Regions from separate parts of the Turicibacter sp. GALT-G1 genome, predicted to be linked through region 3. Evidence: predicted binding sites of a transcription regulator. Region 3 holds the regulator's gene; each other region holds the start of a gene.
What was found. The regulator Rex, encoded in region 3, represses fermentation and respiration genes when NADH is low (regulators of the CRP and FNR family bind a similar motif). The targets are predictions, from matches to a motif close to GTGAANNNNTTCAC.
Positions count from the first base shown of each region.

Region 1: adhE (bifunctional acetaldehyde-CoA/alcohol dehydrogenase) is a predicted target of Rex. The motif match lies at 8,203-8,216, and genes of this name have one in related genera.
Region 2: gap (type I glyceraldehyde-3-phosphate dehydrogenase) is a predicted target of Rex. The motif match lies at 7,829-7,842, and genes of this name have one in related genera.

Region 1 is NZ_JAMQUS010000026.1:32,519-43,494, forward strand. Features, by position in the region: gene NEH74_RS05095 (YeiH family protein) at 1-367, opposite strand, end outside; gene NEH74_RS05100 (LysR family transcriptional regulator) at 486-1,379, shown strand; gene rpsD (30S ribosomal protein S4) at 1,642-2,241, opposite strand; gene NEH74_RS05110 (GAF domain-containing protein) at 2,531-3,019, opposite strand; gene NEH74_RS05115 (septation ring formation regulator EzrA) at 3,168-4,895, shown strand; gene NEH74_RS05120 (cysteine desulfurase family protein) at 5,450-6,583, shown strand; gene thiI (tRNA uracil 4-sulfurtransferase ThiI) at 6,626-7,855, shown strand; gene adhE (bifunctional acetaldehyde-CoA/alcohol dehydrogenase) at 8,237-10,834, shown strand.
Region 2 is NZ_JAMQUS010000056.1:40,267-51,242, reverse strand. Features, by position in the region: gene NEH74_RS10235 (YfhO family protein) at 1-704, shown strand, start outside; gene NEH74_RS10230 (hypothetical protein) at 771-1,427, shown strand; gene NEH74_RS10225 (alpha/beta fold hydrolase) at 1,639-2,397, shown strand; gene NEH74_RS10220 (UDP-N-acetylmuramoyl-tripeptide--D-alanyl-D-alanine ligase) at 2,399-4,033, shown strand; gene NEH74_RS10215 (NUDIX hydrolase) at 4,076-4,678, shown strand; gene NEH74_RS10210 (D-alanine--D-alanine ligase family protein) at 4,798-6,009, shown strand; partial or broken gene NEH74_RS13725 (helix-turn-helix domain-containing protein) at 6,631-6,780, shown strand; gene clpP (ATP-dependent Clp endopeptidase proteolytic subunit ClpP) at 6,968-7,579, opposite strand; gene gap (type I glyceraldehyde-3-phosphate dehydrogenase) at 7,892-8,899, shown strand; gene NEH74_RS10195 (competence/damage-inducible protein A) at 9,043-10,266, shown strand; gene NEH74_RS10190 (phosphoglycerate kinase) at 10,345-10,976, shown strand, end outside.
Region 3 is NZ_JAMQUS010000027.1:83,381-94,356, forward strand. Features, by position in the region: gene NEH74_RS05730 (LolA family protein) at 173-1,171, opposite strand; gene NEH74_RS05735 (DUF378 domain-containing protein) at 1,306-1,509, shown strand; gene acpS (holo-ACP synthase) at 1,546-1,887, opposite strand; gene groL (chaperonin GroEL) at 1,974-3,593, opposite strand; gene NEH74_RS05750 (co-chaperone GroES) at 3,645-3,932, opposite strand; gene NEH74_RS05755 (ECF transporter S component) at 4,167-4,829, opposite strand; gene NEH74_RS05760 (type III pantothenate kinase) at 5,079-5,846, opposite strand; gene coaBC (bifunctional phosphopantothenoylcysteine decarboxylase/phosphopantothenate--cysteine ligase CoaBC) at 5,840-7,051, opposite strand; gene NEH74_RS05770 (ECF transporter S component) at 7,052-7,681, opposite strand; gene NEH74_RS05775 (redox-sensing transcriptional repressor Rex) at 7,939-8,598, opposite strand; gene NEH74_RS05780 (ABC-F family ATP-binding cassette domain-containing protein) at 8,817-10,730, shown strand.

The DNA.
Region 1 (10,976 bases), on a different contig from region 3:
ATCCAAGCTGCTTACCGACAAATAAACAAAATGCAATCGTTAATGCCATTTGTAAAATGATAAAGCTAACACCAGAAACCCCTAACTCTAAAATGACTGTATAGCTTAAGGTTCCACCAAGTAGAACAATTGAGTAAGATAATAAATTTGATTCTGAAAAACGTATGCCTTTATGAAGTTTTTTATGTGTTAAAACAGTATTTCCTAATAATAACCCAAGTAAAATAGCAATAGTTGCTCCTCCGAGTGTTGGAACTAATGTTCCAAGATATTTAGCTACTAAGCCGATGAGAATACAAACGATAAGACCTGGGAAGATATCTTTAAAATTTGTAAGTTTTTGTTGGATAAAGTCTTGAGTTTTCATTGGTTCAATACTCCTTCTCTTAAAATCTACGCTATAAGTATATAATAGTTTTTAATATAATTAAAATTAATTATTATAATGGTTATAATCAGATAAAATTATAGTAGAGGTGTTTCTAATGATAGATGAGTTAAAGTCATTTATTCAAGTTGTAGATGAACAAAATTTTACGAAAGCTGCTCAGAAATTGAATTTGTCACAGCCTGCAGTTAGTATGCACATTTCTGGCCTTGAAAAACAATTAGATACCATATTAATTTTGCGTTCAAATAAACAAAAGAATTTTTTATTAACACCAGATGGAGAATTACTTTATAAGCGTGCTAAAAAGATTGTGCATCAATATGAGGAAATGATGAACGAGATCAAGAGTCAAAAAACAGAAGTTCAAGGAACATTGAAAATTGGAGCTAGTTTAACAATAGGAGAGTATTTATTACCCAAAATCTTACTACAATTATCCAAGTTATATCCGAACTTAATGTTTGAGGTTATTATTGAAAATAGTCATACGATAATGGAGAAGATCAATCAACTTGAGTTAGAAATTGGATTAATTGAGGATGATGAAGTCCCTTTAACTCTTAATCGTCAGCCGTTTTATTGTGATACCTTGCAGATTGCTTATAGTGATAAATTAACATTACCTAAGTCACCAGCACAGTATCACACGTTCTTTTCTTCGCAAGCATGGTTTGTTCGAGAGGATGGCTCTGGAACACGAGCAATGACTGATTTCTTCTTAGAGAACTTAAGGATTATACCCAAACATAAAGTGATACTTGGAAGCAATTATTTAATTAAAGAAACACTAAGACACCAACACGGAATGACTTTTGCTTCTACCTTAATGAAACATCAAGGTTTTAAAGGAATTAGTTATTTAGAAGAAGAGGCTTATACATTATCGCGTTTATTTTACTATGTGACTAAAGAGGGCGTCGTTTTAAGTAAACGAGTACAGTGTATGATTAGTTTATTAAATGAATTAGATGAGACAATGAGATCTTAAAACGGTGCTGTATTTTAAGAAATTGTTAATAATGATAAAGACTAAAAAAAGGACAATGCTGAAGTTGTCCTTATTAATTGATGCTAATTTAATAGATGAGAAAACTGAATTTATAATTTATTATAATAATTGAAGTAGCTAAAAGTTTAAGTAATATTAGTTATGACTAAAAATAGGAGATGATGATGTGAGGTGAAAGAGGGATTTGGAAGAACAAAAAAAGACTTCGGAAAATCCGAAGTCTTTTTAGTGCCATTAAAGATTAACGGCTGTAGAACTCTACGATTAAGTTTTCGTGGATATCAGCGAATACTTCAGAACGTTCTGGTAAACGTACGAATGTTCCTGTCATTGTAGCTTCGTCGAATGATACGAAGTCTGGACGGTGTACAGTTCCTTCTAAAGCAGCTTTGATGATAGCTAAGTTAGCTGATTTTTCACGAACGCTGATAGTTTGTCCTGGTTTTACTGAGTAAGATGGGATATCAACGCGTTGTCCATCTACTAAGATGTGACCGTGGTTAACTAACTGACGAGCTTGACGACGAGTGTTAGCTAATCCTAAACGGTATACTAAGTTATCAAGACGAGATTCTAATAAGTATAAGAAGTTCTCACCATGTTTACCTTGTAATTTACCAGCACGATCGTATGTACGACGGAATTGACGCTCAGTCATTCCGTATGCATGACGTAATTTTTGTTTCTCTTGTAATTGTAATCCGTATTCAGAGATTTTTTTACGAGCTTGTCCGTGTTGCCCAGGTGCATAAGGGCGTTTTTGTAATTCTTTTCCGTTTTCTAAGATAGAGTATCCTAAACGACGAGAAATTTTCCAGCTTGGTCCAGTATAACGAGCCATGCTATGACCTCCTTTTAATTTGTCAGAAATTTTGATTTTGCATACCAAAAAAGGAGAAAATTTATCAAATACTATAGGATAGATTAAAATCTCATATCCTCGCCTTTGCAGCCAAAAGGTTATACGATATGCCATCAATACCTTTAAGCGATATTGAGGTTTAATCTATACGTTACAGTCAGATAAAAAGCTGCCTTTAATATACGCACTCAAGTATAATATCAATATTCTACTTTATTGTCAACAAAAAATCCGAGTTCTAAACATTTTCCAATAATTAAGCTTAAATTTAGTTAGTAGGAATAGTTTCCACAATGATTTGCACAAATTGTTCTAAATATTTTTGATCGATTTCATTAAATCGATTTAAGCGAGGACTATCGATATCTAATACTCCAATTAGTTCATCATCTTTTAAAATAGGAACTACAATTTCAGAGTTGGTTGCACCATCACAGGCAATATGTCCAGGAAATTCATGAACATTTTTAACGACAACTGTTTGCTTTGTTGTAGCTGCATAACCACAAACTCCTTTATGAAATGGAATACGGATGCAAGCAGGTAATCCTTGAAATGGTCCAAGTACAAGCTCTTCGCCTTTGTTTAAGTAAAATCCAACCCAGTTAATGTCCTCTAAAAATTGATTTAATAAAGCTGATGCATTAGATAAATTTGCAATCAAATCGGATTCTTCATAAGTCAATCCTTTTAATTGTAATAATACTGTTTCATAGTTTTCTTCTAATGTTCCTTGATAAGCAGTTGGATGAAACATTTTCTCCCCCCTTGGTATGATATAAAATAGTTTGCACACATTATAGCAAAAATAAATAGAAAAACATAGAAACAATAGGATTTTTTATCAAATTATGATATCATTAAAAGACAGTAAACAGTTTAAGAAAGCGTGATGGGAGGATACTATGACAGATTTTAAATTACTAATTTTAATAGTGATGATCGTCGTCTTAGCAATCGTATTAATTTACTCAGTTATTATCGTATCAAAAAAGAAACAATACTATGCTAAAATTGATGAACTTGATTATTTAAAACATGAGATTTCTAATCAGACGGTCCCGTTTGAATTAGCCAAGCTACGTAGCACAAAAAAGAGTGAGCGTATTGTTAAGTTAGTTCAACAATGGGAACGACGTTGGGGAAAATTAGAATCCGACTTTATTACCGTCACGGAGCAAATTATTTATACGGAAGAGCTTGTTGCCAATAAAAGTTTCGTTGAAGCCGATGAGCATTTAGTAGAATTAAAACAAACACTTGAGTTGTTAAAAGAAGAAGTTGAACAATTAATTGAAGAAATTAAGTCGTTAAAGAAATCAGAAGAACGTAGTCGTTCAAATGTCATTGGATTAAAAGAAACGTTTGAACAATTAAAACGTCGTTATGAAAAAGAAGAAGAGAACTATATTGAGTTTAAAGAAGAGATGAAGACCTTATTTAAAGATGTTGAAGTCTTTTTCTTAAAATTTAATGAGTGTATGGAAGAATGTAATTACGATTTAGCTGATGAAACGATTGAACTGATTAAGTCACATATTGAAATTATTGTTCATATGTTTGAACGCACTCCAATGTATAAAGATACAATTACACAAGAAATCAAGCCTTTATTACGTGAAGTTTTAAAGAGCTATGAATCTATTATGAAATCAGGTGTCTATTTAAAGCATCTTCAAATTGAAGAAACGATTGCAGTGTATCATGAGCAATTAGATGAGATTCCAAATTGGATCAAACGTTTTGATTTTGTCAAGATTGAAGGAATGCTTGTTGAGATTCATGATAATGCTAAACAAATGATTGAATTCATGAAGAAAGAATATGAACTTCAAGAGGTGTTAAAAGAGACAGTTATTAAAACGAAATCGCTTATGCAAGAGCTACAAGAGCATAGCGAGCAACTTCAAGAGCGTTATGAAAATATTAAAGGAAATTATCGTATGCCTGAGGAAGAGGAGAGTCATTTCGCCTTTTTATTAAATGAAATTCAAATTGTAAGTAATGAATTAGTCTATTTAGTCGGAAAAGTCGATGAACATCAAAGTGCAAATTCTGTGTTACTACGTGAGTTATCATCGCTGAACCAACAATTAGATGAGATTAAAGAACAATTAGCTGTGTTTGATGGTGAAATTGAAAGCTTATATGCTGGAGAAAAAGAATGTCGCCAGCGTGCACTTCATTTATTGAAAACATTCAATCATCTTAAAGGAATGTATCATCAAGTTAACTTCCCAGTTAAGAATGAGGAAACTGAAGAGATGATTAAACGTGCAAACTTCGCTATTCAATTATTATTTGAAACGATTGGGCGATTACCTATTAATATTGCAGAGATTGATAAACAGCTTGCTCTAGCACAAGAGTCGATTCAAGAATTATCTAATCGAGTGGAGATTGAGGTTCAACAATCTAAATTAGCCGAACGTTTAATGGTATATGGTCATCGTTATATTGGACGAGAAGGAATGTATGTCGTGGATTTAACGATTGCTGAGGATCAATTCCGTCAAGGAAATTATGAAACGGTGATCGAAAAGATGCGTGAATTATTAAAAGAGATTGAAGGTTCACGTTTTGATTTAACTTATGATCAATTTAAGCAACAATTAGATTGCTATCTATTATAATAAAGGAAACTGTCTATAAGGACGTCGTGAGTTATAGACAGTTTTTATTTTGAGTAAACAAATGCAAAAAAATAAAGCTGCGTTCTAAAAGAATGTTGATATTTAATAAAAATCATGATTGCTTCGCCTAACTCATTGATAATAGATACAATTAAATATGATGAAATCAATGTTGTTAATTATCAACACTTATCTAGAATAGAGCCAAAAAAAGTTCTATGATGCAGATAAATGAAGTGAAATAAGAATAAATGCATAATATAATAATAAGGACATCTAGATGATTTGCTATTAAAAGTGAATTTTTTCTAGCAAATTGATGATGAAGTTCATACTTTATAGTGTAAGCAAATCATAGAACGACCATTTTCTACGTCATAAACTCAGAAAATAGTTGCAATTTGAGATTATAGCTTTAATGTGATATAATGTCGAAACGATAAAGTAACAAGTTTCATATTCAATGAATTCGTCTGCCTCTTATCTGAGCAGAGTTCGTAAGAGTTAAAAGTTTAAAATGGGTCTGAGATGTTTATGTCGGAAGGAGAATCAAAATGATTTATTTAGACAATAGTGCGACGACTCCTGTTGATCCAGAAGTTTTAAATGCTTTCGTGAAAGTTAATGAAAATTTTTGGGGTAATCCAAGTTCGTTACATGCATTTGGTGCTCGTGCTGAACAATTACTAATTCAGTCAGAAAAGCAAGTCTTATCCCTATTAAATGCGAAACAACACAAAGTTATTTTTACATCAGGAGCAACTGAGAGTAATAACTTGGCTATTCGTGGGTTGTGTCATGCTTACAAAAATCGTGGACGTCACATTATTACAACCCCTGTTGAGCATGCCTCAGTTCATGAAACAATTGAGGAACTAGAAGCGGAAGGGTTCCGTGTTACATATATTGACGTCAAAGGTAGCAATGCTGATATTGTAAAGCAAATTCAAGAAGCCATTTGTGAAGATACAATTTTAATTTCATGCATGCATGTGAACAATGAAATGGGAATGGTATTTCCAATCTATGAAATTGGTCAATTATTAAAAAAATATCCAAAGGTAAAATTCCATGTTGATGCCGTTCAAAGCGTGGGTAAAATTCCTGTTGATATTGATAAAATGAATATTGATTTATTATCATTATCTGCTCATAAATTCCATGGATTAAAAGGAAGTGGAGCACTAATCGTGAATCAATATTTAAGTTTAACACCTGAAATTACAGGGGGACATCAAATGTATGGCCTTCGTTCAGGAACAATTAACGTAGCGGGTGCAGTTGCGCTTGCTAAGGCTTTACGCTTAGCAATAGAGCCACTGCAAACAAACTACCAACATGTTAAACAATTATTCGATCATACAATGAACGAATTAAGAAAAATTGATGGTGTAGTGGTAAATAGTAATCACGAACATCAAACGCCTTATATCATCAATTTTGCTGCCGCTCCGATTAAAGGTGAAACGTTAGTTCATGCGCTTGAGGAATATGATGTTTATATCTCAGCAAAATCAGCGTGCTCATCTAAATCAGCGACTGCTTCACGTATCTTATTAGCATTAGGGATTAGTGATGAGGTTGCACAAGAGAGTATACGTGTTAGTTTCTCTAATCTATCGACAATGGAGGAAGTAGATCGACTAATTAAAGCTTTAAAAATCGTTGTGGCACAACTAAAACACTAGTACTACAAATCGCAGCAGGTTATCGAGGAAGGAAATGATGAAATGATTTATGACCGTATTTTAGTCCGTTATGGTGAATTATCGATTAAAGGAAAAAATCGTAAGTATTTTAAAAATGCATTACACAAAATTATTCGCCGCAAGTTACGTGGGCTTGATCAGTTAAAATATGAAGTGACACGTGACCGTTTCTATATCATTTTAAATGGGACAGCGCCAGAATTAGTAACAGAGCAGCTAGATAAAGTTTTCGGATTACAATCTTATAGTTTAGCTGCTCGTTGTGAAAATGAAATTGATGCAATTAAAGCATTAGCTTTAGAGATTATTAATGAACAACCAAAAGTTCCAACTACATTTAAAGTAGAAACAAAACGTTCAGATAAACAATTCCCAATGCAATCAGGTGAAATTTCACGTGGAGTAGGGGCACATTTATTAATTAATACGGATCACTTAAGCGTGGATGTTCATAATCCGGATATGACGGTGTTTGTTGAAGTTCGTCGCGAAGGAACATTCATTATGGCCGATCACATTAAAGGTCTTGGTGGGTTCCCAGTTGGAATTAGTGGAAAAGGTTTATTAATGATTTCAGGTGGAATTGATAGTCCAGTTGCTGGATACCTAATGCAAAAACGTGGAGTTGAGATTGAAGCGATTCACTTTGCATCACCACCATATACATCAGTTCGTTCAAAACAAAAAGTGTTAGACTTAATGGAGAAAAATGCTCATTATGCACCGGTAGACTCAATTGATGTTCATGTAGTTCCATTCACGGAATTACAAACAGCCATTTATGAGAATATTCCTAGCAGCTATACAATGACAGTTATGCGTCGTATGATGTATCGTATCGCTGAAGGAATTGCTAAAAAACGTGAGATTTTAGTTTTAGCAAATGGTGAAAGTTTAGGGCAAGTTGCTTCTCAAACATTAGCAAGTATGTATGCAATTAATGCTGTAACGAATATGCCAATTATTCGTCCAGTTGCTACACTTGATAAAAATGAAATTATTGAAATTGCGAAACAAATCGATACATATGATATTTCAATTCGTCCATATGAAGATTGCTGTACGGTCTTTGTTCCAGAGCACCCAGCGACTAATCCATCGCTTGAAAAATGTATTGAATTTGAACAAAACTTTGATTTTGAATCATTAGTACAAAAATGTATTGATAATACAGAAATCATTACAGTTCGTGCGGGTGAAATCATTGAGTTAGAAGATAATACTGCTTGTCCATTAAATGATTTATTCTAATTGATATAAATAAAAAGCTGAAAGAAGTAATATTCTTCCAGCTTTTTTTGTATTTAAGTTCATTTTATGAATCAAAAAAATATACCTCAATTAGAAAAAAATATTAATGATAAAACGATTAATTTGTACTGTTAAAGTTATTTTTTGTCGAACTATAATCTTTCTTGGGTGCGAATGTAGAAAGAAATAAAAATCTATATTTTTACATTTATAGTTAAATAAGGTAAAATATATAAGTGAAAAACGCTTTCTATCATAAAATTTACTATTTGTGAAATTATAAACGTTTTCAATCCGTTTTCATTAGACAAATAATTCACAATGTAATATAATAGCGTTGTAAGTAAGTGAATGAATTCACAATATTGAGGAGGAGTCGGAATGACAAATAAAATTACAAATGTTGAGGAGTTAATGTCAACTCTTGAAACAATGCGCGCAGCTCAACGTGAGTTTGCCACATTTACACAAGAACAAGTTGATGAATTATTCTACAAAGCGGCAATGGCAATTAATAATTTACGTATTCCGTTAGCACAAATGGCAGTAGAAGAAACGGGAATGGGATTAGTTGAAGATAAAGTTATTAAAAATCATTACGCTTCAGAATATATCTATAATAAATATCGTAATGAAAAAACATGTGGGGTTTTATCTGAAGATTTATCGTTCGGAATTCAAAAAGTTGCTGAGCCAGTAGGGGTAATCGGAGCAGTAATTCCAACAACAAATCCAACATCTACAGCATGTTTTAAATGTTTAATGGCAATTAAAACTCGTAATGCAATTGTTATTTCAGCCCATCCACGTGCTAAAAATTGTACAAACTATACAGCCCAAGTGATTCGTGAAACAATTGAAGCAGCAGGAGCTCCAAAAGGATTAATTGCATGGATCGATGCACCAAGTATTGAATTAACAAATACAGTTATGTGTGAAGTCGATTTAATCTTAGCAACGGGTGGACCAGGAATGGTTAAAGCAGCATACTCTTCAGGAACACCAGCAATTGGAGTAGGGGCAGGTAATACACCAGTTATTTTCCATAAAACATGTAACATCCCAATGGCTGTTAACTCATTATTATTATCAAAAACATTTGACTACGGTGTCATCTGTGCATCAGAACAGTCAATCATTGTTGATGAGTCAATCTATGATGCAGTTAAGACTGAACTTACAAAGCGTGGAGCTTTATTATTAAATCCAGAGCAATTAGAGGCTGTTCGTAAGACAATCATTGTCAATGGCGCATTAAATGCTAAAATTGTTGGACAACCAGCATGGAAAATTGCTGAATTAGCAGGATTTGAAGTTCCTAAGGATACAAAAGTTTTAGTTGGTGAAGTGACTGATACTTCATTAGAGGAACCATTCGCTCATGAAAAATTATCAGTTGTCTTAGCAATGTACAAATCATCTAATCATGCGGAAGCAGTGGATATGGCTGAAACATTAGTTAACCATAGTGGTCTAGGGCATACTTCAGCTATTTATGCAGATGAGTTACGTGCTGAAGCTGATATTCAAGCGATGGCATCTCGTATGCGTACAACAACATTCTTAATTAATCAACCAACAGCACATGGAGGAATTGGAGATATCTTTAACTTTGCTTTAGCGCCATCATTAACTTTAGGTTGTGGTTCTTGGGGGAATAACTCAGTATCAGAAAATGTAGGACCAAAACATTTAATTAATATTAAAACGGTTGCTAAAAGGAGAGAGAATATGCTTTGGTTTAAAGTTCCATCAAAAGTTTATTATAAATTTGGATGCTTACCAGTTGCATTAGAAGACTTAAACTTCGATGGTAAAAAACGTGCATTTATTGTAACAGATAAAGTGTTATTTGATTTAGGATATACAAAACAAGTCACGGATGAGTTAGATCGTTACGGAATTCAATATACAATGTTCACAGATGTTCATCCAGATCCATTACTATCAGATGCTAAAAAAGGTGCTGAAGCAATGGCCAACTTCAAACCAGATGTCATCATCGCCTTAGGTGGAGGATCTGCTATGGATGCAGCAAAAATTATGTGGGTATTATATGAACACCCTGAAACTAACTTCCAAGACCTAGCAATGCGTTTCATGGACGTTCGTAAACGTATCTATCGCTTCCCTCAAATGGGTAAAAAAGCTAGCTTAGTATGTATTGCAACTTCAGCTGGTACAGGTTCAGAAGTCACTCCTTTCGCTGTAATCACAGATGATGAAACAGGAATTAAATATCCATTAGCTGACTACGAATTAACTCCAACAATGGCAATTGTTGACCCAGTCTTAATGTTATCCATGCCAAAAGGATTATGTGCTGCTTCAGGTATCGATGTATTAACTCATGCTTTAGAATCATTAGTAGCAACAGTAGCAACAGAATATACAATTCCATTATCATTAGAATCAGCTAAATTAGTCTTTGATTACTTACCAGAATCTTATCATGGTGGAGCAGAAGCAAAAGTAGCTAAAGAAAAAATGGCTAACGCTTCATGTATGGCAGGGATGGCCTTCTCTAATGCAATGCTTGGATTATGCCACTCAATGGCTCATAAATTAGGGGCTAAATTCCATATTCCTCATGGTATTGCAAATGCATTATTAATTAATGAAGTTATCAAATATAATGCAACAGATGCACCATTCAAACAAGGAACATTCCCTCAATATGAAACTCCTCAAGCAATCGAACGTTATGCTAAAGCTGCAGAGTATGTAGGATTAACAGGACGTACGAATGAAGAAAAGGTTCAAGCGTTATTAAATAAAATTGATGAATTAAAACGTGAAATCAATATTCCGATGAGTATTTCAGAATGTGGTGTATCAGAAGCTGACTTCTTAGCAGCAGTAGATGAATTAGCAGTTGAAGCATTCGATGATCAATGTACGCCTGCTAACCCACGTTACCCATTAATTGAAGATATCAAACAATTATACTTAAATGCATTCTACGGCGAAACAAAATAATTAATCACCAATCTACGCATACACTAATTTAAAACTCCAAACAGTGACCAAAGCACTCTGTCCTTTTTGACAGGGTGCTTTTTACTATTTTAAGATAAGATAGGATTACTGCATTCATCATTGAAAGGGGGTTAATCAAATC
Region 2 (10,976 bases), on a different contig from region 3:
TGCTGAATGAACAGGTTGAGAATAGTTTATCTATTGCAACCACTGATTATATGTTAACGACAGCATTATCTGCAAAGTATTATTTTACACCGGATTATGAGGTGCCGCTTCCAGGCTATCAATATTATGATCGAATTGAGGGAATCACGATTTTTAAGAATAATTATTTTGTTCCTGTTGGAACGAGTAGTCCGTATTATATACTTGAGTCAGATTTTAAAAAACTTAATCGAGCACAGCAACATTACGTGTTTTTAAAATGTATTGTTTTAGAGAACGAAAGTTTGGCGGATATTTATCATCTGCAGCCGTTTAATACAACAGAGCTTCCTGAGCAACCGGGTGAAATTCAATATTTTGAAGCCGCTCAGTTACGTCAAAGTTTTGGTGTTGAAGCGGTTGAATATGCTCAGAATACGATTACACACCAATACGTGACTAGCTCACCACAATTGATTACGTATGCCATTCCTTATAATAAAGGGTGGAGGGCCTATGCTAATGGCAAAGAAGTTCCAATTTATGAAGTGAATGATGGTTTTATTGGTGTGGGGATTGAAACAGCTGGTAAGTATGAGATTGAATTAACGTATCGTTCGCCAGGCTTTGATCTTGGATTCTCGGTTTCAGCTATTACAAGTTTAATTATTGTATCAAGTTTTTATCGTAGTTATGAAGTTCGTCGCAAAGTTGCCTCAAAGTAATTTGAGGCAATTTTTTATAAAAGAGTGTGTATACTAAAAGTAGTTTGAAAAATAAGGGTGAATATTATGAAATTAAGTCGTAAGTGGATTAGTTGTTTAATCATGGTACTTCTGTTTTGTGGAAGTATTTTAAACTGTCGAGCCGAAAGTAGTGATATCTCTACAGATTTACTCGTCCAGTTAAACGAGGCATCAACCATTATGGTGAAAAAGAGTTGGTTTTCATTTAATAAAAATTATCAGGTTTATATCGATGGTGAAAAAGTAGGCGAAATTCAGGGGCTTTATTTCAATATTTTAGGTGAGCGACTCATACTTAAAGACCTTGATGGTGAGGTGTATGCGTCAGAACAACAGATTAAGCGGTGGAATGTCAGGTTGAATCGCTTGGCGCAAGTCTATAATGGAGCGGATGAAACGGTTGGCTTTATAGGGGAACAGGTTGTTCGTGACCTCTTTCGCTTTGGAAAGACGTTTCATTTTTATGATGTTAATCGTGGAGAGATTGCAGTATCAAAGCAGAAAATTTTTCATATTTTCCCTGAGTATGTGATTGAGGATTTGACGGGTGAAAAGTTGTATAAGGTAAAGAAAAAGTTCTCATTATTTAGAACAACTTATGAAATTACGGTTTATAATCCAAATGTTTTACCCGTTGAGCAGACATTGTTTTTAACCGTTATTTTGAATTCAATTAATGAATCAGATAAAGATACTGAATAAAAGGAAGAATGGTACGATTCTTCCTTTTTAATTGCGTATGATAACTTTGAGGAAATTAAGTTAAATTTAGCAAAAAAAGTGTCTAGTATTAGCACAAATCTTGTAAGATCTTATTAATAAATGTAAATCTTAGTTTTTTTTTGATATACCCTTAAATTTTATGGACGATTGTCATATAATAGTAAAGACTATAGTTGAGGAGTGATGAACCATGTTCATTAAGATAGATGATTTAAATATTTATTATGAAGTAGAGGGGCAGGGCCACCCGATTTTGTTATTACATGGATGGGGGCAAAGTGTTGCTGCATTTAAGCCAGTATTTGATTATTTGAAACAAAATTTTCAGGTATATAGTTTAGATTTTCCTGGTTTTGGTCAAAGTGATGAACCAAAAACTGTATGGTCTGTCTATGATTATGCCGATATGGTAGAGAAATTTATAAAACAGCTTGAGATTAAGAGCCCAACAATTTTCGGACATTCTTTTGGTGGACGTGTTGGGATTATTTATGCTGGGCGCCAAAATGATTTAAATAAGTTAGTTTTAGTTGATAGTGCTGGAATTAAACCAAAGCGTGGATTCGACTATTATGCTCGTGTTTATACGTATAAGTTAGGTAAAAAGGTTTTAAGCTTACCGGGATTACGTGCTTATAAAGAGAAAATGATGGAGAATGCGGGATCATCGGATTATAAGAATGCAACCCCTATGATGCGTCAAATCATGAGTAAGGTAGTTAATGAAGATTTACAACATTTAATGCCTTCAATCCAAGTAGAAACATTACTTGTTTGGGGCGATTTAGACGATGCAACGCCATTAAGTGATGCGAAGATTATGGAGAAAAAGATTCCTGGAGCGGGACTTGTTGTTTTCCCTGGAGCGGGACACTACTCTTATTTAGATTGTTTAGGACAATTTTTACGTGTGATTGATGTCTTCTTAGAGAAAGAGAGAGGTGAATAAGATGGGTATTATTATGGCAGTTTTATTAGGAGTTTTAAGTTTATTTTTACTTTGGACGTTATGGGGGCGTATGGCTCATGCCCTTCAGATGTTACAACAATGTCATTATATGAATGATCGCTTTACAACTTGGATTGCCGGGCATCGTTTAGTGGCGTTACCTGTCCCGTTATCTGTGTTAGTTATTGCATATTGGGTTTTAGTAGTGGTGAGCTTTTTATTCCCAATGCCAGGTTCTATTTTAACAATTGGCACAGTTGTGATTGGAGTCTTAGGTCTTGGAATTATTAAGATTAGTAGTGGTGTTTCAAAAGAATCAAAAAAACCGTTGAAAATTACAGCTCGTGTTTGGCGTATTATTGCAACGGGATCTATTTTAATGTTATTAATCGCTGGCTTAGGTTCATTCTTCCTTGGAGCGAATGGCTTAATGCTACTTTCACAAATCGCTGGCTGGTTATTAACGTTTAATTTATTCGCTTATGTAGTAATGCTACTTGCGAATGAGATTAATAAGCCAATGGAGAATAGTATCCGTTTAGGATTTATTAATGATGCGCGTCGTATTGTGAAAGAGTCTCCTTCATTAGATGTGATTGGTGTAACAGGAAGCTATGGTAAAACAAGTACAAAACATGCATTAAATGCGATTTTATCAGAGCAATTTAATACGTTAATGACGCCTGAAAGTTATAATACTCCAATGGGAATTACGATTACAATTCGTAATTATTTAAAACCAATTCATAGTAAGTTCATTGCCGAAATGGGTGCTTACAAAGTCGGAGAGATTAACGAGTTATGTGAAATTGCATATCCTAAGTATGGAGTTTTAACATCAGTAGGTCCACAACACTTAGAAACATTTAAAACAATTGATAATGTGAAACAAACTAAGTTTGAGTTAATTGAGTACTTACCTGAGGACGGAATTGGATTTATTAATATTGATGATGAAAATATTCGTGATTACTATGAGAATAAGTTTTCGGGAAAATGTACGGTCTACACTTATGGAATCGAACGTGAAGCAGATTATCGAGCAGGTGATATTGTTGTTAGTGAAAAAGGAACCACGTTTAATGTGACATTCCGTGATGGAAGTGTTCATCAGTTCCAAACGAAATTATTAGGTCGTCATAATATTTATAATACGGTAGCGAGTATTGCTTTAGGGAATGAGTTGGGAATTCCAGTTGAAAAAATGAAAGTCGCTGTTCGTAAAATGAAACCTGTGACTCATCGTTTAGAGTTACGTCGTAATGGGAACTTTACGATTATTGATGATGCTTTTAATTCAAATCCAGTTGGATCTAAGATGGCACTTGAAGTGTTAGGACAAATGAATGGTAAACGCATTGTGCTAACACCAGGGATGGTCGATTTAGGAACAGCACAATATGAGTTAAATAAAGCTTTTGGAACATATATGAAAGATACATGTGATCATGTTATTCTAGTTGGTAAAAAACAAACAGAACCAATTCAAGAAGGTTTAAAAGAAGTTGGATTCCCAGAAGAGCGTGTAACAGTAGCTGAGAATTTAACAGAAGCATTCAAAGTAATGTATGAAGTCGTTGAACCAGGAGCGTTTGTCTTAATTGAAAATGATTTGCCTGAATTATTCGCTGAATAGTCAGTTCGTTATTTATTTTCATATAGAAAGTAGGGAAGCGGGATGGATAATCAATTTTTAGAGTTTATTAAAAAAGTTCAGTCAATTGCACAAATTGGATTATCATTTTCAACAGATCCGTATGCAGTGGATAATTATGAAGAGTTAAAGAAGATTAGTGTGAAGATGTTACACGATTATACATCATTACCAATGAATGAATGCAACTTATATAAAGATTTCATATATCCAACCCCACAACCTGCCGTTCGTTCAATGGTTATTAAAAATCATCAGCTATTACTCGTTAAAGAGAAAGATAGTGGTCTTTGGTCACTACCAGGTGGATGGTGTGATATTGATTGCACACCGAAGGAAACAGCTATTAAGGAAACGTTCGAGGAATCTGGTTATGTAATTGATTGTACGAAACTGTTAGCGGTGTTTGACAGACGACATTATATTAAAAAATCATTATATGATGTATATTGTCTATATTTCCTGGGGAATGTCGTAGCGGGAGAGGCAAAATGTAATCATGAGACGGAGGATATTGGATGGTTTGATATTTCAGAACTACCGCCATTGTCTCGAAAGAATTCAATCGAAGAGATTGAAAAGGCGTATAAAGTTTATACGGAAGATTTAGAAACATATTTTGAGTAATTAAAGCAAAAAATTGTTTCTTATGACAGTGATTTCTTGATAAAATAGACGTATGTATTTGCGTTCAGATACGGTATACTTGAAGAAGATACTAAACTTAGATTAAAGGGGGCTTCCTCATGAAGTTAAAAGTTGGTGTATTTTTCGGTGGTGAATCGGTAGAGCACGAAATTTCAATTATTTCTGCTAACCAAGCAATGCATGCCATCGATAAAACAAAATATGATGTCGTACCAGTTTATTTATCTAAAAAACGCGAATGGTACACAGGTGAAGCATTATTTGATGTGAAAGAATATAAAAATTTGGATGCATTATTAAAAAAATGTCAACGTATTGTCATTGTTCCTAATAATGGTAAAATTCAAATTGAACGTTATCCTGCTAAAAAATTCGGAAACAATGTTGTAAATACAATCGATGTTGCGATTCCAGTTATTCACGGAACAAATGGTGAGGATGGAGCCTTACAAGGATTCTTTGAATTAAACGGAATTCCTTATTCGGGATGTGAGGTAGCTGCCGCTGCTGTTGGTCAAGATAAAGTGTTTATGAAAAACATTTTACGTGATTCAGGATTACCGATTACAAACTATGTGTGGTATTATTCATCAGATTGGTTTGCTGACCAAGAAGCTTGTTTAGATGCTATTGAAGAAAAATTAACATATCCAGTTATGATTAAACCTGCTAGCTTAGGTTCAAGTGTTGGAATTTCTAAAGCAAATGACCGTGCGTCATTAGAAGAAGGAATTACAGAAGCAATTAGCTATGATAAAAAATTCATCGTTGAAGAAATGGTTACTCAATTAGTTGAGGTTAACTGTTCGGTTATCGGAGATTTCTCTTCTGCTAAACCTTCTGTTTTAGAAGAAGTTATGGGTTCTGATGAATTTTTAAGCTTCCGTGATAAATATGAGGGGGGAGGAGGTTCTAAAGGTGCTAAAACTGGAGGAACTAAATCTCAAGGGATGGCAAGTACAAATCGTATTATCCCTGCTCGTTTAACGGATGAAGGAACAAAATACGTTCAAGATCTTGCGGTACAAACATTCCGCGTGTTAGGAAGTGCAGGGGTTGCTCGTATCGACTTCTTAATCAATGCTGAAAATAATGAAGTATATGTTAACGAAATTAATACAATTCCAGGATCATTATCATTCTACTTATGGGAAAAAACAGACCGTAACTTCACAGAATTAATGACTAGCTTAGTGGAATTAGCATTAAAACGTCAACGTGAACGTGAAAGCTTAACATTCTCATTCGAATCTAACGTTCTTGCTTTACAGGGTGCAGGAACAAAAGGAGCGAAAGGAACAAAAGCCTAAGCGTGGCGTTTAACACGTGCAGAAAGTGAGGAGAGCTTGAAGTGTCTAATAGACACGGAAAGATATTGAACTTTACTAGCGTGTTGCCAAGTGAAGGTAGATTAAGTAAAAAGCTAAGACGAGTGGTTAAAATCTCGTAGGGGTCGCAACAAATACCTATGACTTATTTTTTGAGTCATAAAGGTATTTGAAGACTTCATAGAGATTTTGCTCGTCGAAGCCAGATTGAACAAAAGCCTAAGCGGTAACTTAACTATTAAAAATGAAAAAGCTATGTTTTAGACAAATGTTGATTTGGAGACAGAGGTTGTTTAAACAACTTAATAGATTAAGAATTCCTTACGCTAGTTAACGTTTGGATTTCCTTGTTTAATGACAATACTTCTTAAAATATAGCCATGAAAAAGAGATTTCACTTATGAAATCTCTTTTTTTAGATGGAAAATATATAATGGTTAAAAAATTGAAAGATTGTAAATAACTATTGATGGAGGGGGAGCTAAGATGAATGTTATTGCTGTATCAACAATTTTTAGAAATGAGGGATTCCTATTGAAGTTTAATGATAGGTTATTGGATTTAACGAAGTGAAGAGGATTATCGTAGGATGAATTAGGGGAACTTTTAAATACATCGAGACAAACTATTTCTAAGTGGGAAAATAGCATTTCTTATCCTGATTTTCATCGTTTAATTCTTTTCAGTGATTTCTTTAATGTTTCATTAGATGGATTCATGAAAGGAGAACAAAGTGTAATATCTCATCTTTAAAATTGCTTAAAGTCAACTTTAATCAGTTAAGAGATAGAATGAAAAAATTGAAGAAAATAGATATGTTTAGTATATTTTTTGATGTTATGATTGGGTTATTATTACTTAGATTTATTTTATCTTGTTTAGAGTCTATATTTTAGCTTTCTAGCAAAAAAAGTAGAGAATTTAATCTCTACTTTTTGAATTATTTATTATCTGCTGAAATGTCCACTGGACGAACAACAACTTGGTCAACTAAACCGTAAGCTACAGCTTCTTCAGCTGACATGAAGTTATCTCGTTCAGTATCTTGCTCGATTTTTTCAAGTGGTTGACCTGTTTGAGCAGATAAGATGTTATTTAATTTATCACGAGTTTTTAAAATGTGTTTTGCAGCAATGGCAATTTCAGTGGCTTGTCCTTGTGCTCCACCAAGTGGTTGATGAATCATGACTTCGCTGTTAGGTAAAGCATAGCGTTTACCTTTAGCACCCGCTGAAAGTAAGAAAGCACCCATTGACGCTGCCATCCCAACGCAGATTGTTGATACATCACATTTGATGTAGTTCATTGTATCAAAGATAGCAAATCCTGCTGTAACTGATCCACCAGGACTATTAATATAAAGGTTGATATCTTTATCTGGATCTTCTGCAGCTAAGAATAAAAGTTGAGCAACAACGATGTTTGCTGTATAATCGTTAATTTCACCACTTAACATGATGATACGATCTTTTAATAAGCGAGAATAAATATCATATGCACGCTCACCGTGAGCTGTTTGTTCAATGACTGTCGGTACTAAATAACTACTCATAAGGCACCCCTCTTTTTATAAAAATTTCTATAGCACATTTTACCACAACTGGACAAAAAAATATAGCATTGCGTCGGCCATACTCTATTTTAATGTTGTGAGTGGTAATATATTCATTTTTAAGTAAAAATTCTTAAACATTTTTGTTAAGTATTTGTTATTATAAACGCTTACATTAGTTTATAACTTGATTATCATGGTACAAATTGTTAGAATAAAAATGTAGTAATTTTTCACAATATATTATGTGTGTTAAAATACACGTAATGTGAAAAATGACCAATTTTATAATATCTTAGGAGGAATCTTCACATGGCTGTTAAAGTAGCGATTAATGGATTCGGGCGTATCGGACGCTTAGCTTTACGTTTAATGATCGAAAACAATGACTTCGAAGTAGTTGCAATCAACGACTTAACTGATGCTAAAACATTAGCTCATTTATTCAAATATGATTCAGCTCAAGGACGTTTCAACGGAGAAATCGAAGTTAAAGAAGGTGCTTTCGTTGTTAACGGTAAAGAAATCAAAGTAACTGCTGAGCGTAACCCTGCAGACTTACCTTGGGGAGAATTAGGAGTAGACGTAGTATTAGAATGTACTGGATTCTTCACTTCTCAAGAAAAAGCTGGATTACACTTAGAAGCAGGAGCTAAAAAAGTAGTTATCTCTGCACCAGCTACAGGAGATATCAAAACTGTAGTTTACAATGTAAACCAAGATATCTTAGACGGAACTGAAACAGTTATCTCAGGAGCTTCTTGTACAACTAACTGTTTAGCTCCAATGGCTAAAGTATTAAACGACAAATATGGTGTACAAAAAGGATTCATGACTACAATCCATGCTTACACTAATGACCAAAATACATTAGATGCTCCTCACGGAAAAGGTGACTTACGTCGTGGACGTGCAGCTGCTGCATCAATCGTTCCAAACTCAACAGGAGCTGCTAAAGCTATCGGTTTAGTAATTCCTGAATTAAACGGAAAATTAGACGGTGGAGCTCAACGTGTTCCAGTAATCACTGGTTCATTAACTGAGTTAGTATGTACTTTAAACACTAAAGTAACTGCTGCTGAAATCAACGAAGCAATGAAAGCTGCTGCTAACGAATCATTCGGATACACTGAAGATGAAATCGTTTCAGCTGACGTAATCGGAATTTCTTACGGATCATTATTCGATGCTACTCAAACTAAAGTTATGGAAGTTAACGGAGAGCAATTAGTTAAAGTTGCTGCTTGGTATGACAACGAAATGTCTTACACTAACCAATTAATCCGTACTTTAGGATACTTCGCTTCTTTAATTAAATAATTTTAGTTAAGCGATATTTTTGGAAAGCTATCCCATTTCGGGATAGCTTTTTTTATTATTTTCATTAGAATAGAGTTAGATGGATTTTTCTAAGTTAGAATAAAAAAACTGAAATAGTTCATGTTAAACAAGAGGTGAGCGGTGTGAATGTTGCGATTTTAGCGATTGGTAATGAAGTGCTGTCTGGTAAAACGATTAATACGAATAGTGCTTTTATTGCAAAACAAGTAGAACAGTTAGGTGGAAAAGTAACTCATCAACAAGTAGTTCCTGATCTAGAGGATGAAATTGTTCGAGGGTTAGAGATTGCATATACCTATGCGGATTTAGTGATTACTATTGGTGGATTAGGACCAACGGTAGATGATTTATCACGTGAAGGGGTTGCAAAGTATTTTAAAACAGAACTAGTTTATGATGATGAGATTTATAAAGGTATTTGTGAGTATTTCAGACGTAGCAATAGAGAAATTCCAAATAATAATCATCGTCAAGCTTATAAGTTTAAAGAAGGACTAGTTTTACCCAATAATAATGGAACAGCACCGGGATTATTTTTAAAGCGGGATAATAAATCAGTTTTCTTATTACCTGGACCTCCAGCAGAGCTTGAATTAATGTTTTCAGAGAGTGTAAGACCTTATTTTATTGATCAGATTAAGGAGCGTAAGATTAGTAATAGCTATCGTTTATGTGGAATTGGAGAGTCTTATGCAGAAGAAATGATTTTACACTTATATGAACGTTACCCTCATCTAAATATTGCACCTTATTGTGCTCCTGATAAAGTAGATTATATTGTTTCTACAGTGGATGCTTATGAAGAGGATTTAAGAGCCTTTGATGAAGAGTTTAAAGAAATTATGAAAGATTACTATATTGGAGATCAAAATACAGATCTTGCAACAGAAATTGTGAGCTTGCTGAACGAAAAGCAATTGAAAATAGCAACGGCTGAAAGTTGCAGTGGTGGTCTCCTTTCATCAACTCTTGTGAACGTTTCAGGAGCATCTAGCGTCTTTTTAGAAGGAATCGTGACATATAGTTATGAGTCAAAATTAAATCGTTTAAACATTGATGTGAATCGTTTAATGGAGTTTGGAGCAGTTTCTGAAGAGATTGCACGCGATATGGCATTCAATTTAGAAAAGTTAACGGGTGCTGATATCACAGTTGGTGTAACTGGAATTGCAGGACCAGGTGGTGGAAGTGAGTTAAAACCAGTGGGTCTAGTTTATATCGCGATTAATATATGCGGTCAAATTTTCTTAAAATCATACATTTTTAATGGAAATCGTGAAAAAATAAGACAGCTCACAGTAGCGGAAGCTTTATATTGGCTTCACCATTATATAAAAGCGCTTTAATAGAAGGTAATGTTTGAATTATATGTAAAAAAGCGTTAAAATAATATTGTGAAAAATAATTTAAGGAGGACTCATCACATGAACAAAAAAACTGTTAAAGATGTTGAGTTAAATGGAAAGAAAGTCCTTGTACGTGTAGACTTCAACGTACCAATGAAAGACGGAAAAATTACAAATGACAACCGTATCGTAGCTGCATTACCTACAATCAAATACATCTTAGAAAATGGTGGACGTGCTATTTTATTCTCTCACTTAGGAAAAATCAAATCTGAAGAAGATAAAGCATCTAAATCATTACGTCCAGCTGCTGAGCGTTTAGCTGAGTTATTAGGACAAGACGTTAAATTCATCCCTGAAACTCGTGGAGCTGAATTAGAGGCTGCTATCGCTGAGTTAAAAGATGGAGAAGTTTTAATGTTCGAAAACACTCGTTTCGAAGATTTAGATGGTAAAAAAGAATCTAAAAATGATCCTGAGTTAGGTAAATACTGGGCTTCTTTAGGAGATATCTTCGTAAATGACGCATTCGGTACTGCACACCGTGCTCATGCATCAAACGTTGGAATCTCTGCTAACTTAGAAGCTGTAGCTGGATTCTTATTAGAAAAAGAAATCGAATTTATCGGTGGAGCTGTTGATGCGCCTCAACGTCCAATGGTTGCTATCTTAGGTGGAGCTAAAGTATCTGATAAAATCGGAGTTATCGA
Region 3 (10,976 bases):
AATTATTCCAATTGTAAGATCATAAAAAATCAAAGTTTTATCCATTTAATCTGATTTATCAACTATTACATTTTTTTGACTAACATAAAAAAGAGAAGCAATCTTTAACTTAGATTACTTCTCTTACTATTAATTTTTATCTACTATTAAAGGTTATCGTCTTTTTTATCTCTTATTTTTCAGCAAGATTTGAAACTGATGCTGCAACTGAAACTAATTGTTCTGTATCTAGTGTCTCAGAAACTAAGAAACACTCAACTCCACCTTCAACCCATGTAATTGAATTTTCACTTAACGCACCAATTGTTCCATTAATCATTACAGGTTGACCTGCAACAGATTCCACACCTACTGAATCATTATATGTAACAGGCTCTTGAATCATTGTGAAATCTTGATCACCACTAAATGTCATAATAATACGTTGACCTTCCTCAATGTCAATCGCTTGTTTATTAACTAACGTTGTTCCTTCCGGTAAATAAGCTGGGTATAACTCATCATCTAACACATTGATAACACCTTCACCCATTGTTTCTTGTGAATACTCCATTGTTTGTTGACAATCAAAGTATCCATCTGCAAGTTTTTCATCAAAATTAAATGAAGAGAATTTCATTGAAATACGAGGTTCTCCCTCACTATCAACTACGTAAACTTCTGCTGGAGTTAATGATTTTTTATCAAACGTAATTTTTTGAGAAACTAAATCACGATTTCCATGATAATTAGCTTTAGCCTCAAATGTATAATTCTCTTCTCCAGATTCAAATTTTACTTCAGCATCGTTTAAAATATCAGTCATTAATGATTGATATAAATAAACTTGTGAACTTGATAATGGCCAATCACTTTGGAACTTAAATTGCTTATTTAACGCAGGTGTTAATACAAAGACACCTTCGTCATTCTTTAGTATGATTTGCTCATTGTTTGTTGTTTCATTTTTTAACGTAACTTTGTAATTCTCTGGTTTTTGATAAGCTACCTCAACATTATACTGATACACTTGGCCATTATTATCAACTTCCATCACACCTGTTGCATAATATGACTTAGCATCTTCTAAGTTGCTCGTGAGCTTGTCAACAACGTCTTGCTGAGACATTTCTCCACATGCAGCTAATAGCACGGTAAGCACTACTGCGAACATTAAACATAATTTCTTCATCGCTATCCACCTCTTTATTAAGTTCAATTTCAATTAATACTATGAAATATTAAATTAATTTATGCTTTCTAATACATAAAACTCCCTTATTAATTAAATACTATAAATATCCAAAATAGGAAGGAGCGAAAACTATGTCGTTAATTCAACGTATTGCTTTGATTTTAACGGTAATTGGTGCAATTAACTGGGGTCTTATTGGATTCTTCCAATTCGATCTTGTTGCATTCTTATTTGGCGGACAAGATGCAATCATCTCACGCGTTGTTTACGCCTTAGTAGGAATTGCCGGACTTATTAATATTGGTTTACTATTTGCACCAGATAGACGTTACTAATTCAATAAAAAAATCAGCTAAATTTAGCTGATTTTTTTATGCCCAGATGACAAATGCAACCGCATAATTCTCACAGTGACTAATACTAATATGAACGCTTTCGATCGTTGGGCTTAATAAATAAGGCTTTCCTCGTTCATCATTCATAACACTAAAGTCTTTATATGATTTTCCATCACAATAGGATCCTAACGCTTTATATAAAGCTTCTTTGGCTGCCCAACGTCCTGCTAAAAATTCATTCTGCCTTTTTTCATGCTGGAAGGATTGATATAACCTAAACTCTTCTTCACTTAATAATTTATGGATAAAGCGTTCACGGTGGTTTAATTGTTTAATACGTTTAATCTCGATAATATCTGTTCCGATTCCCTTCATAAAAACCTCCAATAGTTATCTTCTTTATTATAACTTATCTTATTTCATCATAAAAAAAATCTCTAGATAAATCTAGAGATTTTTTATTACATCATTCCCATTCCACCCATATCACTTGGGGCTTGAACTGCTTGTGGCTTTTCAATTTCCACAACAGCTGCTTCAGCAGTTAAGAATGAAGCTGAAATACTCGCTGCATTTTGTAAAGCAGAACGAGTGACTTTCGTTGGATCCACAATACCTGATTTAAACATATCCACAAACTCATCAGTTGCTGCATTATATCCAAATCCCGGATCTAACTCTTTTAATTTATAGACAATAATTGAACCTTCAATTCCAGCATTTTCAGCAATTTGGCGAATTGGGGCTTCTAAAGCTTTTAAAACGATTTGAACCCCAGTTGCCTCATCACCAATTGCTTCAATTTTAGCGACATCATTGTAAATATTCATATAAGCTGTTCCACCACCAGCAACAATCCCTTCTTGAACCGCTGCACGTGTCGCATTTAAAGCATCTTCAATACGTAATTTACGTTCTTTTAATTCAGTTTCAGTCGCTGCCCCAACTTTAATCACGGCAACTCCTCCACTTAATTTTGCTAAACGTTCTAATAATTTCTCTTTATCAAATTCTGAAGTCGTATTTTCTAACTCTGCACGAATTTGAGCAATACGAGCTTGAATATCAATTTGTGAACCAGTTCCTTCAACAATGGTTGTATGATCTTTTGTTACAATCACACGTCCAGCGCGTCCACATTGATCTAATGTTGTATTTTTAAGGTCTAATCCTAACTCCTCAGTAATTAATTGAGCACCAGTTAAAATTGAGATATCTTCAAGCATACGTTTACGACGATCACCAAATCCAGGTGCTTTAACAGCTACCACATTGAATGTTCCACGTAATTTATTAACAACTAATGCTGCTAATGCTTCATTTTCAATATCATCAGCAATGATAATCATTGGACGTCCTGTTTGGACTAACTGCTCAAGAATTGGTAAGATGTCTTGTAACGTACCAACTTTAGAATCTGTCACTAAAATGTATGGATTATCTAAAACAGCTTCCATTTTATCTGTATCTGTCACCATATAAGATGATAAATATCCACGATCAAATTGCATTCCTTCAACAATATCCATTGTTGTTTCAAATCCTTTAGACTCTTCTAAAGTAATCACTCCATCATTACCAACACGTTCCATAGCTTCAGCAATTAATTTCCCGATTTCTTCATCTGCAGCAGAAATCGCAGCTACGTTAGCAATTGATTCTTTTCCTTCTATCGGCTTAGAATTAGCCTTTAATGCTTCAACAGCCACTTTCACAGCACGCTCGATTCCACGACGAATCGTTATTGGATTAGCTCCCGCTACAATATTTTTATTTCCTTCACGAATCATCGCTTGAGCTAAAACCGTTGCCGTTGTTGTTCCATCTCCAGCTACATCATTCGTACGGCTTGCAACTTGAGCTACTAAACGAGCTCCCATATTTTCAAACTTATCTTCTAATTCAATTTCTTTTGCAATTGAAACCCCATCATTAATAATTTGAGGCGCTCCAAACTTTTGCTCTAAAATGACATTTCGACCTTTTGGTCCTAAAGTTACTTTTACTGTATCCGCTAATTTATCCACTCCACGAATCATCGCACGACGTGCATCTTCAGCAAATAAAATTTCTTTTGCCATAATATTAAATCCTCCCTTAAATCAAAATTAATATATTAAACTAAATTTAACTTACTCAACAATTGCTAAAATATCATCTTGGGATAAAATAACTAATTCTTTTCCTTGATGTGAGACCTTTGTTCCACCAAATCCGTTATAGATAACACGTTGCCCCACCTCAACAGTTATTGGATGACGTTTCCCATTATCTAATAACTTTCCATCACCAATGGCAACTACAACTCCTTCTGAATGCTTTGGTTTTGAAGCTTCTCCCGAAAGAATGATTCCACTAGCTGTTGTCTTTTCAACCTCAACAATCTCAAGTACAACATTATTGTTTAATGGTTTTAACATGTATGTCCCTCCTCGTTTTAGCACTCTACCTATATGAGTGCTATTAAATAAATTATACAAAGATGAATAAATAATGGCAATACTTTAAACCAAAATCCTTTTTATTATAGTCTACCTAATGATTAATATGCTTAATATTAACATTTATTCCTATTCTTCTATCAAAATCACCTACTAAAATCAATTATTTGACGAATCAAAAAAAGCTAGGAAAATTACTCCTAGCTTAAAACTCTAGCGTTCAACTTTATTTAACTTTATATTCATATGAGTTAAGCCCATTTTTTGAGCCATTGGCTCTAGTACTTTTACTAATGGTACAATTACAACTGTAGCTACACAGGCTTCTAAAAGACCATTTGTAAATACCAATCCAATTAAGGCCATTAATAACTGTGTTGTATCTAACCCTTGAGCAGCTGCATAACTTGGTCCAAAAAAGATATAAATCATTCCTAATACCATCGCCGTATGTAGAACTGTACACAATAGTGCTGTTACGCCTCCGCCAATCATATTTTTATCTCGATTTTTAAACCAACTATAAATTAAACCACCTAATACGCCTAACAATACACGAGGTACAATAGCAATAACTAAGCTCATGAAATTTCCGTGATACTCGCCAAGCGAATAAAAAGGCGTAAATACAAATGATAAAATCGTTGGATTAATCGTGGCATTGACAACACTCGAAATCCCAAAGACAAGACCAGTAATTGCACCCCCTTTGATTCCTAATAAAATCCCTGCTAAAATAACCGGAATATGCATGGTTGTGGCCTTCATCGGCCCAATTGGAATAAATCCAAGAGGGGTAAACATCAATAATACCTCAATACTACAAAACATGGTGACTAAAACTAAATACTTGGTTTTCTTACTTGATTGATTCATTTCTTTCTCCTCCACTGTCGCTTCTTCTGAATGCAACGTCTTGAATAATATTTTTAATCCCCCTAACGCTTTACTTAATTGATGTCAACTGATCATCATTAAGTCTCATTAGTAGAATTACTTCTCCTATTATATTTAAATCTGTGATTACTTTCAATAACAAATCCATAATTTTCCTTTTATTTTGCCTGAACATAAAAAAAGAACCAAATACATTTGATTCCTTTTTATCAACGATCAATAATCTTCTTATCCCTTTGTTTTATGATAAATAACTTTCATTCCTTTAAAAGCTAAATCTGGATCATAAATATCAATCATATCAGTTTCATTATAAATGATACGCCCAAGTCCACCAGTCGCTACCACTTTAATGTCTTTACCAACAGCTTCCTTTACTTTTTTGATAATGTATTCCGTTTGACCGATATAACCATAAACTAATCCACCTTGCATACTCGTAATCGTATTACGACACATAATCGTCGCAGGCTTTTTAATTTCAATTTCAGGTAACTTTGCAGCTTGTGTCCATAAAGCTTGAGCAGAAATCTCAATTCCTGGTGACGTGACCCCAAACTCAAACTCACCATTTTCATTGACATAATCATAGGTTGTTGCCGTCCCAAAATCAATAACAAGCGCTGGACCACCATAAATATGATATGCTGCTGCAATATCAACAATACGATCAGCTCCCACCTCTCTTGGATTTTCAGTTTTCACACTAATACCGGTCTTAATACCTGGACCGACAATGATTGGTTCAATATTAAAATACTTACGAATAGCATTTGTTAAAGAATGCATAATCTTAGGCACAACGCTCGAGATTAAAACATCCTCAACCCCCTTTGGATCAATATTCTTTGTTTGAAAGAATGAAAATAACGTAATTCCAAATTCATCTGATGTTCGTTGCAATTTAGTCGTTAGCCGAAAATTTGCAATTAATTCATCCTGATCATAAACCCCTAGTGTAATATTCGTATTTCCTACATCAATAACGACTAACATACTATCCCTCTTTTCTTCACTAAAATCTGTAATAAACGATTCATAATCTCATAACCAAGTGCTTCTTTAGACATGACATCTAACTTCGTTATCCCCTCACCCGTTAAAATCGTCACCACATTCGTATCCTTTTTGAATCCCGCTGCATCTTCATTTAACTGATTTGCAACAATCAAGTCAGCACCTTTATTCACTAACTTCTTCGTAGCATTCTCAACTAAATCTTGAGTCTCCATAGCAAACCCACAAACAACTTGATTCGCCTTTTTTAGCTGCCCCATATGAGCTAAGATATCTGGATTGGTTACAAAATCAATCGTCAACTGATTACCTTGCTTTTTCATTTTATGATCACTCACACGCTCCACTCGGTAATCTGAAACGGCTGCTGACTTCACTAAAATATCATACTCATCTTTTAGAGCCTCAACTGCTTCAAACATTTGAATTGCTGTTCTAACCTCAACAACATTCATGAAAACTGGCTTTCTTAATGAAACAGGTCCAGTGACTAACGTCACATCCGCACCTAAATTACGAGCAGCACGTGCCACTGCATACCCCATCTTCCCACTTGAATGATTCGTCATGAAACGAACTGGATCTAAATCTTCTTGAGTGGGTCCTGCGGTTACGACAACTTTCATTCCTTTTAAAGGCTTGTCCTTAACTAATAAACTTTCAATCGCATCTTCAATATCCTCGATTTCTGCCAAACGACCTTTCCCAACATCTCCACATGCTAAATAACCACTATCTGATTCAACAAAAGTCATTCCATATTTTTTACAAATCTCAATATTATGCTGTGTGATTGGATTATTTAACATTCCTGTATTCATTGCAGGTGCAATGAGTTTTGGGCAAGCAGCGGCTAAAAACGTTGTCGTCAACATATCATCCGCTAATCCATGAGCAAACTTCGCAATACAATTTGCTGAAGCTGGAGCCACAACAAATAAATCTGCGCGCTTAGCTAATGAAATATGATTCACATCATACTGGAAATTGCGATCAAACGTTCCAACAGATACACGATTATGAGTTAATGTTTCAAATGTCATCGGTGTAATAAATTCTGTAGCATTTTTCGTCATAATGACATGAACATCATAACCTTTTTTATATAGACTACTTGCAAGTTGTGCACTTTTATAAGCTGCAATTCCCCCACAAACTCCCAATACAATAGTCTTTTTGTTCAACTAAATCACCTTCTTCGTAATTGGTTCTAACACCTTCGTTAATGGTGCAATAATTAATGTAGCTAAGATGGCTTCGAGTACACTATTTGTCGTAATGATTCCTAGTAATAAGCCAAATAAAGCTGAAACTTCAACTCCTTTGGCTGCCGCATAACTTGGACCAAAGAATAAGTAGATCATTCCAAGCACTAAAATGGAGTGAATTAACGTACAAACTAAAGCCGTAACTCCACTACCGAATAATCTCATTTTATTATTTTTATTTTTAAACCAATGATAAATCACTGCAGCTAATACCCCAAGTAAGACACGTGGACCAATAGCAATAACTAAACTCATGAAGTTTCCATGATATTCACCTAATGAATAAAATGGGGTAAATACAAATGATGTAATCGTTGGGGTAATCGTATTAATAATCACACTACTCAATCCAAAAACTAATCCTGTAATAGCTCCACCTTTGACTCCCAATAAAATTCCTGCTAAAATAACTGGAATATGCATGGTTGTGGCACGAACTGGGCCTAATGGAATATATCCAAGTGGTGTTAACATTAAAACAACTTGAATACTACAAAACATCGTTAGTAAAACTAAAAACTTGGTTTTCTTTCTTGATTGATTCATTTTTCTTCTCCTCCACTGTCGCTTCTTTCGAATGCAACGTCTTGAATATTATATTTGACATCGTTAGTATGACCTTAATTGATGTTATAAAATCACCATTAAGTTTGACAAACGCTATCATCGCTCATAATTATACTGATGTATTGAATAGTTTTCAATAAAATAACATTATTTTACCATTATTCATCGCCTGTAAAAAGAAAAAAAGCTTATAATCAATTGATTATAAGCTTATAACGGACGAAATTTAAAAAGTACTAATGTTTTGCTTGTTCTTTTTGAAAAACATAGAAGAATAATGTCTCTAACTCCATATTTAAATCTACTTCATGAACGGTAATGTCTTCACTCACATTAATCACTGTAGAAGATAAATTTAAAATACCTTTAATACCTAACCCTTCTAATGATGTTGCAACACTTTGAGCAACTGTCGGTGGTACTGTTAAAATAACATAAGTAACACGGTGTTCTTCAATATACGATTTTAAATCATTTAAATGATAAAGAGGCAATTCACCTACACATTGTCCAACTAAGCTTTCATCTGTATCAAACCCTGCAATTAAGTTAACTGGTGTTCTAAATACACGTTTCTTAAACTTATCTGAGCTAAAATACTTTAATAGTGCACGCCCTAAGTTTCCGACCCCAATTAAAACACAGCTCTGTGCATCCTCTGTTTTCAATAAATTATTAAATGCCTCTAAAACAACGCGTACCTCATATCCATATCCTTGACGACCTAATTCACCTAAATATGAAAAATCACGTCGAATAGTAGCAGAATCAATCCCTATTTTTTGGCTTAATTCACCTGACTGAATTCGTTTAACGCCCATTTCATCTAATTCAACGAAACAGCGACGATAAAGTGCTAACCTTTTAATCGTTGCATTTGGAATATTTGATAACATAGAAAACCTCCTTTACCATATTTCAATAATAACATGAAAATAATTCAATGTGAATACTGTCAGAAGCATAAAACGTCTATATGTTAAATTGTTTTAAAATTCGACTATTATTTCATCCAGTGTCCGTTGCTTATCTCTTCTTTAAGCATTATACTTATAAATAAATACAATAAAATCCGAATATCTACTGATAAGTTAATATATAAAGGAGAAACAAAATGATCTTATTACAAACTAGCAAATTGACAAAGCTCTATTCAGGAACTCCCATTCTTGAAAATGTGCAATTTGAAGTCAAAAAAGGGGAGCGTATTGCCGTTGTTGGACGTAATGGTGCCGGTAAATCAACATTATTAAAAATGATTGCTGATGAAATCGACTTCGATAGTGGAGAAATCCACAAGCCACAAAGTGTCGTCCTAGGCTATTTTGCCCAATCAAGCCACGTTAATTCAAATGACACCATCTATAATGAAATGTTAAGCGTCTTCGCTGAAACAATCAAACTAAAAGGCCAGCTTGAAGAGCTAAGCCTTAAAATGGCTGAAGAAGACCCAAGCAGCGAACAATACTTAAGAATTATTGAACAATATCAAAACTTAAATCATCGCTTTGAATTAATGAGTGGTTATACTTACGAATCTGAAATCAATAATATTCTCAATCGATTTAAATTCAATGAGATTGGCTTTGACCAAAAAATCTCAAACTTAAGTGGAGGACAAAAAACAAGATTGGCTCTTGCCAAACTCCTTCTTCAAAAACCAGATGTTCTAATTCTCGATGAGCCTACTAACCACTTAGACATCGATACAATCGAATGGTTGGAAGGATACCTAAAAAAATATTCAGGTGCCGTAGTTATCGTCTCACATGACCGCTATTTTATCGATCAGATTGCAACAACGGTCTATGAAATTGAGTATCGAAAATGTACGAAGTACAAAGGAAACTACTCAGATTATATAGATCAAAAGGCAGTTTCCTATGCATCCCTCATGAAGCAATACGAAAAACAACAAAAAGAGATTTCAAAAATGGAAGACTTCATTAGTCGAAACATCGTCCGTGCCTCAACAACAAAACGTGCTCAATCACGCCGTAAGCTATTAGATAAAATGGAGCGTATTGAAATCCCTAAAATCAACGATAAATCAATCGGTATTACATTTGAAATTGACCGCCGAAGCGGAAATGACGTCCTAAAAGTAGAAGATTTAACAGTTGGATACCCAGATCAAATCATCTCAGATCATCTAGACTTCCAAATTAATCGTCTAGATCGTGTGGCTTTAATTGGGCCAAATGGAATCGGAAAATCTACCATCCTTAAAACAGTAGCAGGTGACTTACCAAAGTTAGGGGGAGAAGTTTACTACGGTAAAAGCCTAGACATGGGATACTTTGATCAAGAGCAAGCAAACCTAACTTCTAATAACACCGTCTTAAATGAAGTTTGGAACTACTTCCCGACGCGACTAGAAAAAGATATTCGTACATTACTTGGAAACTTCCTGTTTACAGGAGATGACGTCTTTAAGACAGTTAACCAACTTTCTGGTGGTGAAAAGGTTCGACTAACACTTTGTAAACTCATGCTTCAAAAAAATAACTTCTTACTTCTAGATGAGCCAACTAATCACTTAGATATTGATAGTAAAGAAATGCTAGAACTTTCACTAGAAGACTATGAAGGAACAGTCTTCTTCATCTCCCATGACCGTTACTTCATCGATAAAATCGCAACACGCATTTTAGAGGTTACTCCGCATGGGGTAGTATCATACTTAGGAAACTACTCAGATTATATGGAGAAGAAACAACAATTGGCTGAGCTAGAAGCAGCTAAATTAGCTGAGGAGTCAAACGCAACAACAACTAACAATGTAACAGATTACCAAAAACAAAAAGAACAGCGACGATTAGAACAACAGCGTAAACGTCAACTAGAGGACATCGAATCAAAAATCGCCGCCTATGAAGAAGAACTTGAATATAAAAAAGCTGAGCTTTTCCAAGAAGAAGTCTACCTGGACACACAAAAATCAGCACAGGTTCAAGCTCGAATCGAAGAACTTGAAGAGTTAATCATGGAATCTATGGAAACTTGGGAAGAATTAAGCTTATCATAAAAAAAGTCGTCCATTTGGACGACTTTTTGAATATCCACAATATGTAGTGAATATCATGTAACAAAAGGAGGAATTTTCAAAAAAAGAGTCAAAAAATCTTGTTCACTAGCTAGGCAAATCAGATTAAACACAACGAAGGGGGAGTTAATCAAATCGCCTACCAATAAAATCTCTAGCTCTATCTCATATAAGATAGAGCTTTTTCATATACTTAAACATCACTTGAACCTCCCATGACTAAAGTCA